2 regions of the Pseudoalteromonas sp. MMG033 genome follow, and region 2 is predicted to be linked to the other one. Evidence: predicted binding sites of a transcription regulator. Region 2 holds the regulator's gene; the other holds the start of a gene.

Region 1 (4,877 bases), 1.1 Mb from region 2:
ATGCTGACTTACGACGGGTTTTACGGTAGCTGCCTTTCTTTTTGAAAGCACTTGTTGTTGAGATCCCTTTTAATGCGTCTGTATTAATTGTTTGAGATAGCCCCACGAGTTCCGATAGCTCATTTTGCAGCGGTAACATAAACTGATTATACGAAGCCGTTTTTTGTGCAATGTTTGTTAATTGCGATTCCCACAGCGCTGTTCTATCAGGCAGTGATAGGTTATTGGGGATTGTGTTAATAAGCCCTCGTCCTAGCTCTGTGGACTTAATAGACTTTCCTTCTCTATTTAAAAAGTTCCTTTTAAATAGAAGCTCTATGATACCTGCTCGTGTAGCTTCGGTTCCTAAGCCGTCTGTTTCTTTCAGCACTTTTTTAATATCGCTGTCTTTTACATAACGTGCAATCCCCGTCATGGCACTTAATAATGTCGCTTCCGTATAAAAGTTTGGGGGTTGTGTATGTTTTTCCATTACTACACCATCATTGCAGTGTAATGGCTCACCAACTTCAAGCATCGGTAGTTGCTTTTTATCCTCTGGCTCTTTTTTATTTGATTGATACAAAACCTTAAAGCCCATATCGATCACCGTATCTGCTTTGGCTATAAACTTACCACCAGAGATCTGTATATGCGCTTTAGTTTGAGAATATAAGTAAGCAGGGTAAAACTGTGCTAAATACTGCCTACAGATCAATCCATAAACTTGCAGCTCATGATGACCCAGCTGCGCTGTTTTTAGTTGTTTCTTTGTTGGTATGATTGCGTGGTGAGCTTCTACTTTTTTATCATTCCAGCATTTACTTTTTAAGCTTAAGTCCGCATTGTTGATATGCGACTCTTTTTCACCCTTGTTGTTAAGCATTGCTGCTAATATGTCATTGCGCTCACTGTAATGATCTTTAGGTAAATATCGGTTATCTGATCTAGGGTAAGTAATTAATTTATGCTTTTCATATAAGGATTGGCAGATATCTAATACTTGCTTGGCTGACATAGCAAATCGCTTATTTGCATCGATTTGCAAAGCTGATAAGTTATATGGCAACGGCGGATTTTGCTTTTTAGGCATTTGCTCCAGTTCAGTTAGGTCTGCCGGTTTATCTTTTATTCTACTCGCTACATTCTCTGCCAGAGATTTCAATAACACCCGCTTTTCTTCATCCATGTAAGGTAAACAAGCCTCACTGGGGATCCACTTAGCTTCAAACTGCTCACCTGTCTGCTTTTGCAGTATTGCTATCACTTCATAAAACGGTTTTGAGACAAAGTTTTCAATTTCTTCATCTCTGCGTACAACCAAACCTAATACAGGCGTTTGTACCCGTCCAACTGATAGCACACCTTGAATACCTGCTTTTTGCCCAGCTAAGGTAAATGCACGAGTCAAATTCATTCCATACAACCAGTCTGCTCTTGCCCTAGCTAACGCAGAGATGCTCAAAGGCATGAACTCAGTGTTAGATTTAGATTGGTTAAGCGCTTTTTTTACTGCACTGGGGTTTAAATCACTTATTAGTACACGCTCAACTGATGATTTTTTTGCTTGTGAAAGTTTAGCCTCTTGGATCACTTCATCAACAAGTAGCTGACCTTCTCTATCTGGGTCTCCAGCGTGGACTAAAACATTCGCCTTTTTTATTAACCGCTTAACAGTAGATAACTGTTTTTTTGTTTTTGGTTTAGCTTTAAATTTCCACTCTGAAGGCACAATGGGTAAATCTTGGATCAGCCACTTTTTATAGCGCTCATCATAATCTTCTGGTTCTGCTTGCTCTAACAGATGGCCAATACACCAAGTAACGCAATCACCATTGCCTAACTCTATAAACCCATCCTGCTTTTTATGGGGTTTTGGTAGTACATCGGCAATTGCTCGCCCAAGTGAAGGTTTTTCTGCGATATAGAGCTTCATAAAATTCATTTACTGTATATAATTACAGTCATTCTAGCCAACTCATTTAAACAAATCTAGGGTATGCAAATAATTGCGTCTTTTTATTAAATAAGAAACTCGCTATTTTTATCAAAAACTGCCCGTACTAGTGGGAGTTATGTCTTCAGCAAATTTAACTGCCCATGTTTTTGCTCGACCAATTGAGTCATCATACTCGCTGCCAGCTCGACCTCGTCAGCAAACTGCGATAACTCACGAGCTGCATCAGCAATACTCGTCGTATTTGTATTAACTTCTTCTGTTACCATGCTTTGCTCTTCAGCAGAAGTTGCTATTTGAGTCACTTCATGGGAGATATTATGTAGTTCCGCCACAAGTCCTTTCATGGTGTTTGCAGCCTCCCGGCTTAAAAGTGTTGCATCACGGCCCTTGTTTACCGTATGTTCAATTATCTCTTCAGACCCTTTAATTTCGCTTTGTAAATTTTCAATCAATTGTGCAATATCATCGGTCGACGCTTGTGTTTTAGAAGCTAAAGAACGTACTTCATCAGCCACTACTGCAAAGCCTCTGCCCTGCTCTCCAGCTCGCGCAGCTTCTGTCGCTGCATTTAATGCCAATAGGTTCGTTTGCTCTGCTATCGCTCTGATCACATCCAAGATTTGTGAAATATCATGACTGCGTTTAGCAACCTTATTAAATGCTGACTGAGCGATTGAAACTTGATACGCAATCTCTTCAACCGTACTCGTTGTCGAAACGATTCTGCGCTCACAGTCATTGACTGTTCTAACCGCTTTATCTGTTGTAGACGCAGCTTGTTCGCAAGCTCTGGCTACTTCATTGGCCGTCGCGCTAAGTTCATTGATCGCTGTCACAACACTATCGATCTCAATATGTTGGTTTGATACTTTATTTTTGATATTTATGGCGGCCTCTGTCGTAACATAAGACTGTTGATATGACTGCTGGGCAAGCCCTTTTAGATCCGCGATCATATGCCTTAATTTATTTGTAAATAGATTAAAGCCGTTCGCCAAAGAGATTAATTCTGCGTGATGCGTAACTTCCAGCTTATGTGTTAGGTCCCCTTCATTGGAGGCAAGATTAGAAACCCGTGATTGGATATATGAAAGAGGTTTAGTGATCGTATTGATCAAGAAGATACTCAAAGCCAAAGCCACTGTGACAATCACTATTCCCAGCATCAACATCCAGATCCCAAGGTCTTCAGTGGACTGATGCAACTGCTTTTCAATCATAAAGGCTGAAGATAAAACTTCTTGCTTTGGGACTTCAATTACTAAAGACCAGACCGTATTTGCCAATTGAATCTTGATTGAACTGGCAACAAAAATGGAGTTGCCAACTTCTTGATAGCCTTTATTCGTATGCAAAGATGTTAGTTGCTCAGCAAGTGCACTTTCTAAAATTTCAGTGAGAGGTTTACCCAAACTATCATGATGATGACTTGCACCGGCAACCAAGCCAAGTTCACTGAGTAATAATACCTTTCCTTGTCCCTGATAAAGCTGACTTGAAAGCTCTTGCACTAATCTCTGTAGATTTGGCAAGTTGACATCCACACCTATAATCCCCTTAAAACGTCCATGTTGTGTAATAGGCACGGTCAGTGATGTCATCAGCATTTCATTGCCTTTGGAAATTTCGTACAGATACGGCTCCATAATGCATGGCAATTTGCTTTCTTTTGCACATAAATACCATTCAGCCTCACGTATACCATAACGATTGAGCGTTTCTGAATATTTTGCTGAGGAGGACATGACGCTATGTTGAGTAAAATACATTTCAAGTGCGCCACTGCCTAAAACCGAGTGCGCAGCATCATTAGTAAAATGCGCATCTTTTTGATCATAGGCATTTTTTTCAAAATGCACATATACAGAAGAAATATCTGGGCTTGATTTCAAGGCACCTTTAAGCATTGATTGAATATCACTACGCTCAATGGGAGCTGTTAATGTCGATTCCAATGCGCCCACCAATGTATTTGGTACACGATACGCGGAGTCTAAAAACGCAGCAATTTTTTTGTGCGTAATAATCTCCTTGAGCAGCCAAGCGGGTATTAATTTCCGATAGAATTACAGATTGTATTTGCTCACTTTGTTTTTTATTTTCATCTTGTAAATGCAACCATGTTGTTATCACGAGCATTGCTATTACTGCCATTATTATCGTAATAACAAAGCACATGAGTTTGTATTTAATTGAGATTTGTCGCATAAATGACCTTGTAATTCTAATTTGACTAACCACAGGTGAGTATAAAAACGCACGAAGAGTGAACTGTTAGAAGTTGGTTCTTTAATTTCTAAAATTGATTATGCTACAGAAATATTAAAGATTAATTGACAATAAGTGTTTAAATCGAAATGTGCAAAAATAAATTAATCTAGATCAACAATTAAATTAGAATATAAATATTTAAGAATCAAATGGTGGGGTAAGAAAGAAAACTGGGTGCCGACACACCCAGCTTAAAATAAGGGCTTAATCTTCTTCTATTTTGTCTTTGCCAGTCGTCTTATCAGTAGAATCAATTCGGTGGTGAATTGCAGACTTAATCAACATATAACCACTGATTGGCGCGGTAATAAGTAAAAACAAAGAAATAAGAATCTCTTTTAAACTAAGCCCATCACCATATTCACTGTAATGTGCCATCGCGGCAAAAAGCAAACATGCCATGCCTAACGTGGTTGCTTTAGTCGGCCCATGAAGGCGCATGAAAAAGTCTGGCATTTTTACCAAACCGATTGAGCCTACTAGTACCAAAACCCCACCCATTAAGAGCAAAACTGAAATTACAATATCCACTTACATGGCCTCCTATTCAATAATATCGCCACGAAGCAGGTATTTACACACGGCAACCGTACTAACAAAGCCAAGTAACGCAATTAACAACGCAGCCTCAAAATACAGCGACGTCCCCATGTTCATTCCATATAAA
Region 2 (4,877 bases):
TTTACCCTTACCTGCTCCAGCAGACTCCACTGTCCATACAAAATTACCAGATGCATCTTTGAGCACAGCTTTTATTGGTAAATAAAGACCACTTTTGTTCACATCAGCGCCTTTGGCAAGCACCTTTGCTGTCATGCCCGGTAAGATGTTGTAACCCTCAGGGCGCGTCATGCTAAGAGTAACCTCATAGGCTTTTGTTACCTCATCAGCTTGTGTGCTCACTTCAACAAAGTCTAATGGAAAGGTTTTATCAGGGATCCCTGAAAACTCTGCAATAATGTGTTTAGGCGCATCTTTTGAGACTTTAATCATTAAGCTCTCAGGCACATTGACCTTAAGCGTTACATGCTTGATATCTTGCAGTGTTGCGACAACTTGCTTGGCTTGTACCTCTTCAAAACGCTCTATGTAAGTGCGTGCCACAACACCCGAAAATGATGCTTTTAAGCTTGTGTAAGACAAGTTGTTTTTTGCATTCGCCAATTTACTTTTTGCACTAGTAAAGTGGGACTGTAGTTGGTCATAGTCAGATTGCGAAATCGTACCGGATTTAATAAGTTGTTTAGCACGCCTAAAATCCGCCTGTGCTTTATTATAATTAGCCTGCGCTTCATCTAAAGAAAGTTTGTATTCTGTTGCGTCTAACTTAGCAATAACATCACCAAGCTGAATTTCTTGCCCCTGCTTTACCAGCAACTCTGTAACTTCACCCGGTACTTTAAATGATAGATCCGCAGAAGAAGCTGCATCGACTACCGCAGGGAATTCCACCAAAGGGCCATCGACTTGTGAAGAAAGCAATAATGTCCTCACTGGACGAAGCTGCTCTGATTGCTCTTGCTCTGATTTTTGCTCTGAACAACCAATTAATGCCAAACAAAATATTGCCATAACACCTAGCTGCTTGCCTTTTATTATCTTCATAAAAGCTCCTTTAGTTTTACTGAACATTACGATGTTGAGTCATCGCAGTAACAAAATTACCTATCCAAACATCGAGTACGGCCTTAACCGTTTCAACATTCTCAGTACCATCAGTCTTCAGTACCGAATCCAATTCTTTATGTGCAGTCATCATCACCACTGGGGCCTTTCGACTCCCTAAATAAAACGCTGACTCAAGTGACACATGTGTTAAAGCCTCGGTTTGCTCTGTCGCAGCCAAGTAAGCTGTTTTGCCCGCGTTATACACTAACCTGATAGGCACAAAGTCTCTCACCTGTAATGAAATGGGTTTAAATTGCACATCTGTAAAAGCGCCTTCAATTGTCAATACAGTGTCATCTACACCTTCGGGTTTTGCTGTTACAACTTTATAGTAAGGGCTCAATTTGATTTGCATTTGCGACTGCATGTAATGACTTAGCTTAGCAACATGCTGAGGATTAATGTTTAAAAACTCAGATTCAGAAGCGTTAATCCACACTTCAAACTGAGGAATATAGAGCACTTCGATTTTACTTAACACTTCTCTATTGAATGTGTTATCAACGAATAAGTTGGTGTCTTCATAGTCATCAGAGGGGAGTAATACATCATAATTGGGTAAAAAGCCTGACCGTGTATTGTTTGAGCTCGAAGCACAGGCGGATAACATACATACCAAAGCCACAATCAATACTACTTTAAACCAAGTCATAAGCTGCTCCATATTCAATTCATTTCCAGTGGTTTTAACACAATCACAAGCAAGCCTCTGATCTCTTTTGAAATCAAATGTAACCTGTGAATACAAATAAATTTAAGTTCTTAAATTAAGACGAATAGCTCAGACTGCGAATCATGGATTTAGTGCAAAATAATTTTTATTTTTGCTTAACAAGCACGTATTCCAAAGCTGATGTTATATTTATGTAACGTAAGTATATGATATGGAAGTATAGTTTAAAAGGGGTCTTTTAATTTATAAAAATGGTTTTGGTGAGATAAGCTGAAATATAATATCTCAGCTTATCAGGCAATCAGCAAAACGTTACAAGTTGCCGCGGATCACACCAACAGCGAGACCTTCAATATTGAAAACCTCTTGCTCTAGGTCAACTTCAATCGGTGAGAAATCTTCATTCTCAGCATGTAAGAATACTTTTTTACCGACTTTTTCAAAACGCTTAACGGTGACGTCTTCCTCAACACGAGCAACAACAACTTGCCCATTATTGGCAACTTGAGTTCTATGAACAGCAAGCAAGTCACCATCCATTATGCCGATATTTTTCATACTCATACCATTAACCCGAAGTAAGTAATCAGCAGGTGGTTGGAACATCCCTGGATCTACTTGGCAGTGATTCTCTATGTGCTCTTGCGCCAAAATAGGCTCACCAGCTGCTACGCGACCTACAAGAGGTAACCCCAGCTGCTCTGGTTCATCCGCTTCCACCAATCGGATACCGCGGCTTGCGCCAGGCACCATTTCAATGACTCCTTTTTTAGCAAGCGCTTTCAAATGTTCTTCAGCAGCATTGGCACTGCGAAAACCAAGAGAATCTGCAATTTCCGCACGAGTCGGTGGCATACCTGTGTCTTTGATAAAAACTTTGATCAGCTCGAATACTTGTTCTTGTCGTTTTGTTAAAGGTCGCATATAACTGGTTTTCCATACAGTGCATTTACTGTGAGTATATACAGTTAAAATTAAATCGCAATGCTAAACCTCTAATACTTGACTGATTCACTAGAACTATTTGGAACAAGGCAGCAACATTAAGAGGGCATCACTTGATCACAGCAAATCATGTTACTCACAATTTTTTCGATTCATTAATAATAAGGCTAAGATAAAAACCTAAATCTGAAGCCACGTAGGACAACAAAAATCTCTAAGCATTTAATGATAATTGATGATCCCATCTAGTACTGAGGCCCTCAAACTTATCTATTAAGTATACAAAACCTCTATAATTTTGACTGAGTAAAGAATAAAAACCAGACTCTAATAAAAACAGAAAAGTGATTAATATCTAAAGTTGAAAACCAACTTTGTTGCAAAATATAAAATAAGTAGGGATTAAGAATTTAAATCGCACTTTATTTATATGAAAAGATAATAATGAAATTTAGAACAGCATTAATATAATAAAAAGTAGTAATAAGATGAGTGTTTAAAAGAATAATAAATTACGTAATAGAGCTACAATTATGTAGCTCATTAAATACAGACTTTAGCAAGCTGAAGTCGTATAAGTACCTGGGCAAGTTCTAGTACCAGTGCACTCCCAAGTCTTGAAGAAGCCGCCTGCAACCTGTGGAGTCATCTCAGCTGGTACGCTAGCTTTATCATGACTAATAAGTTTGATGTTTTTCTTTTTGAGTTTTAATAACATTTTTATATCTCCTTGTTGACACAAATAAACCTAACAGTATTTATTTCTCATTTCAACAAAAATAAATAAATTATTATAGCGCATAATAACTTCTATAAAATCAATATAACCAAACGAAATTAAAAAACGAAAAACATAAAAATATCGTGTTCTTAAAAAGGTAACCAACCTTTAAAAAATATATAAAGAGTATAAATTTATTAAATGTTTTTAGTCTCTCTGAAGCAGATTTCTAAAGTTTAAAAAGGCTCAGGTTGTGACTACATTACATAAGGTAGATACTGTGTAACGACCTAAGCGAAGACTACTTTGTGCCATGCACTTGCACCACACGAGCTTAACGAGCACTAATCTAAGATGTCTCACCATTTGCTAAAAGACACAATAGACTTATCACCAACGCTTACTGTCATTAATGTTTTGCATCTTGTAAGTTGGATGAGCGAAATAATAAATCTATATGTTCAACAAGAAGTTATATTTCGTCGAAAGTAATAGCCATTCTTTGCAAACAATTGCGCTGCGATTCACCAACCTTTGAGCAAAATGAAAGTTTATGATACAACGCGAAACATTGGCATTCTTTTCACGCAAGGTGATTAACGTGCAAAATGTAACGACAGCGAGCGAAGCGAGTACGTTCAATTTGCGCAAGGTGAATATCGTACGAAAGGTTAATGACACAGCGCGAAGCGCTGGCATTCTTTTCGCGCAAGGTGAAATGAGCCGTTTTAGCTGTTGCTGAGGAAATCTTGAGCTTGCCTTGTCGGCGGTGAAGGATATTCCCTTCACCTTGCGCTAATTCGTCTCTTTATCAATGTGCATGACCTCTACAACTTTCGAGACGATTTAGCACGAAAAAACCCGCTGCATTTCTGCAACGGGTTTGACGTACATAGATGTACTAATGTCGAATGGATGAATTAAGTGCAAAGTACAGTGACAAAGAGCGAAGCGAGTACATTTACTTTGCGCAAGGTGAATTGAGTCATTTTAACAGCAGCGGGGTTATTTAATTGGCCCCTTGGTGCGCTACGCAGTAGAATGTCCTACTTTCACATGGGCGAAATGAGAGCGAAGCGAAGCTTCGCAGTTATCGTGTAAAGGGCTAATGACAGAGAACGAAGTGAGTTCATTCTCTTTGCGCAAGGTGAAATAAGCTATTTTAAACAGCGCCGATTGAAGTATTGGCGCGATGGAACCCAGCTTCAGGGATAAATAGACAACGCAGAACTATCTACAAAGAAATAACGTAATGCACTAAAACATATAACCGTGAGATGAGCTAGTTTTACCACTACCAAGGGACTTAAACGCAAAAAACCCGCTGCATTTCTGCAACGGGTTTCTTTTATTTGGTGCTTGGCAATGTCCTACTTTCACATGGGAAAGACTCGCCGTCCGCCCCACACACTATCATCGGTCGGGGCCGACCCTTCGGCTATTTCGTTTCACTACTGAGTTCGGCATGGGCGGGGCTGGCCTTCCAGTCAGGTGGTTCCAAAATGTTAAGCTATAAACGAAAAAAGCCCGACTCTTTCGAATCGGGCTTTC

Evidence for each region. The regulator LexA, encoded in region 2, represses DNA repair genes until DNA is damaged. The targets are predictions, from matches to a motif close to TACTGTATNNNNATACAGTA.
Region 1: a site for LexA is predicted at 1,926-1,945, ahead of AC2CZC_RS00035 (DNA topoisomerase III). Genes of this name have one in related genera too.

The regions. Positions count from the first base shown of each region.
Region 1 is NZ_CM170070.1:8,005-12,881, forward strand. It holds gene AC2CZC_RS00035 (DNA topoisomerase III) at 1-1,915, opposite strand, end outside; gene AC2CZC_RS00040 (methyl-accepting chemotaxis protein) at 2,053-3,894, opposite strand; gene AC2CZC_RS00045 (Na+/H+ antiporter subunit G) at 4,415-4,741, opposite strand; gene AC2CZC_RS00050 (K+/H+ antiporter subunit F) at 4,754-4,877, opposite strand, start outside.
Region 2 is NZ_CM170070.1:1,088,456-1,093,332, forward strand. It holds gene AC2CZC_RS04980 (efflux RND transporter periplasmic adaptor subunit) at 1-924, opposite strand, end outside; gene AC2CZC_RS04985 (DUF3313 family protein) at 941-1,639, opposite strand; gene lexA (transcriptional repressor LexA) at 1,973-2,584, opposite strand; gene AC2CZC_RS04995 (hypothetical protein) at 3,162-3,323, opposite strand; gene AC2CZC_RS05000 (hypothetical protein) at 3,880-4,068, shown strand.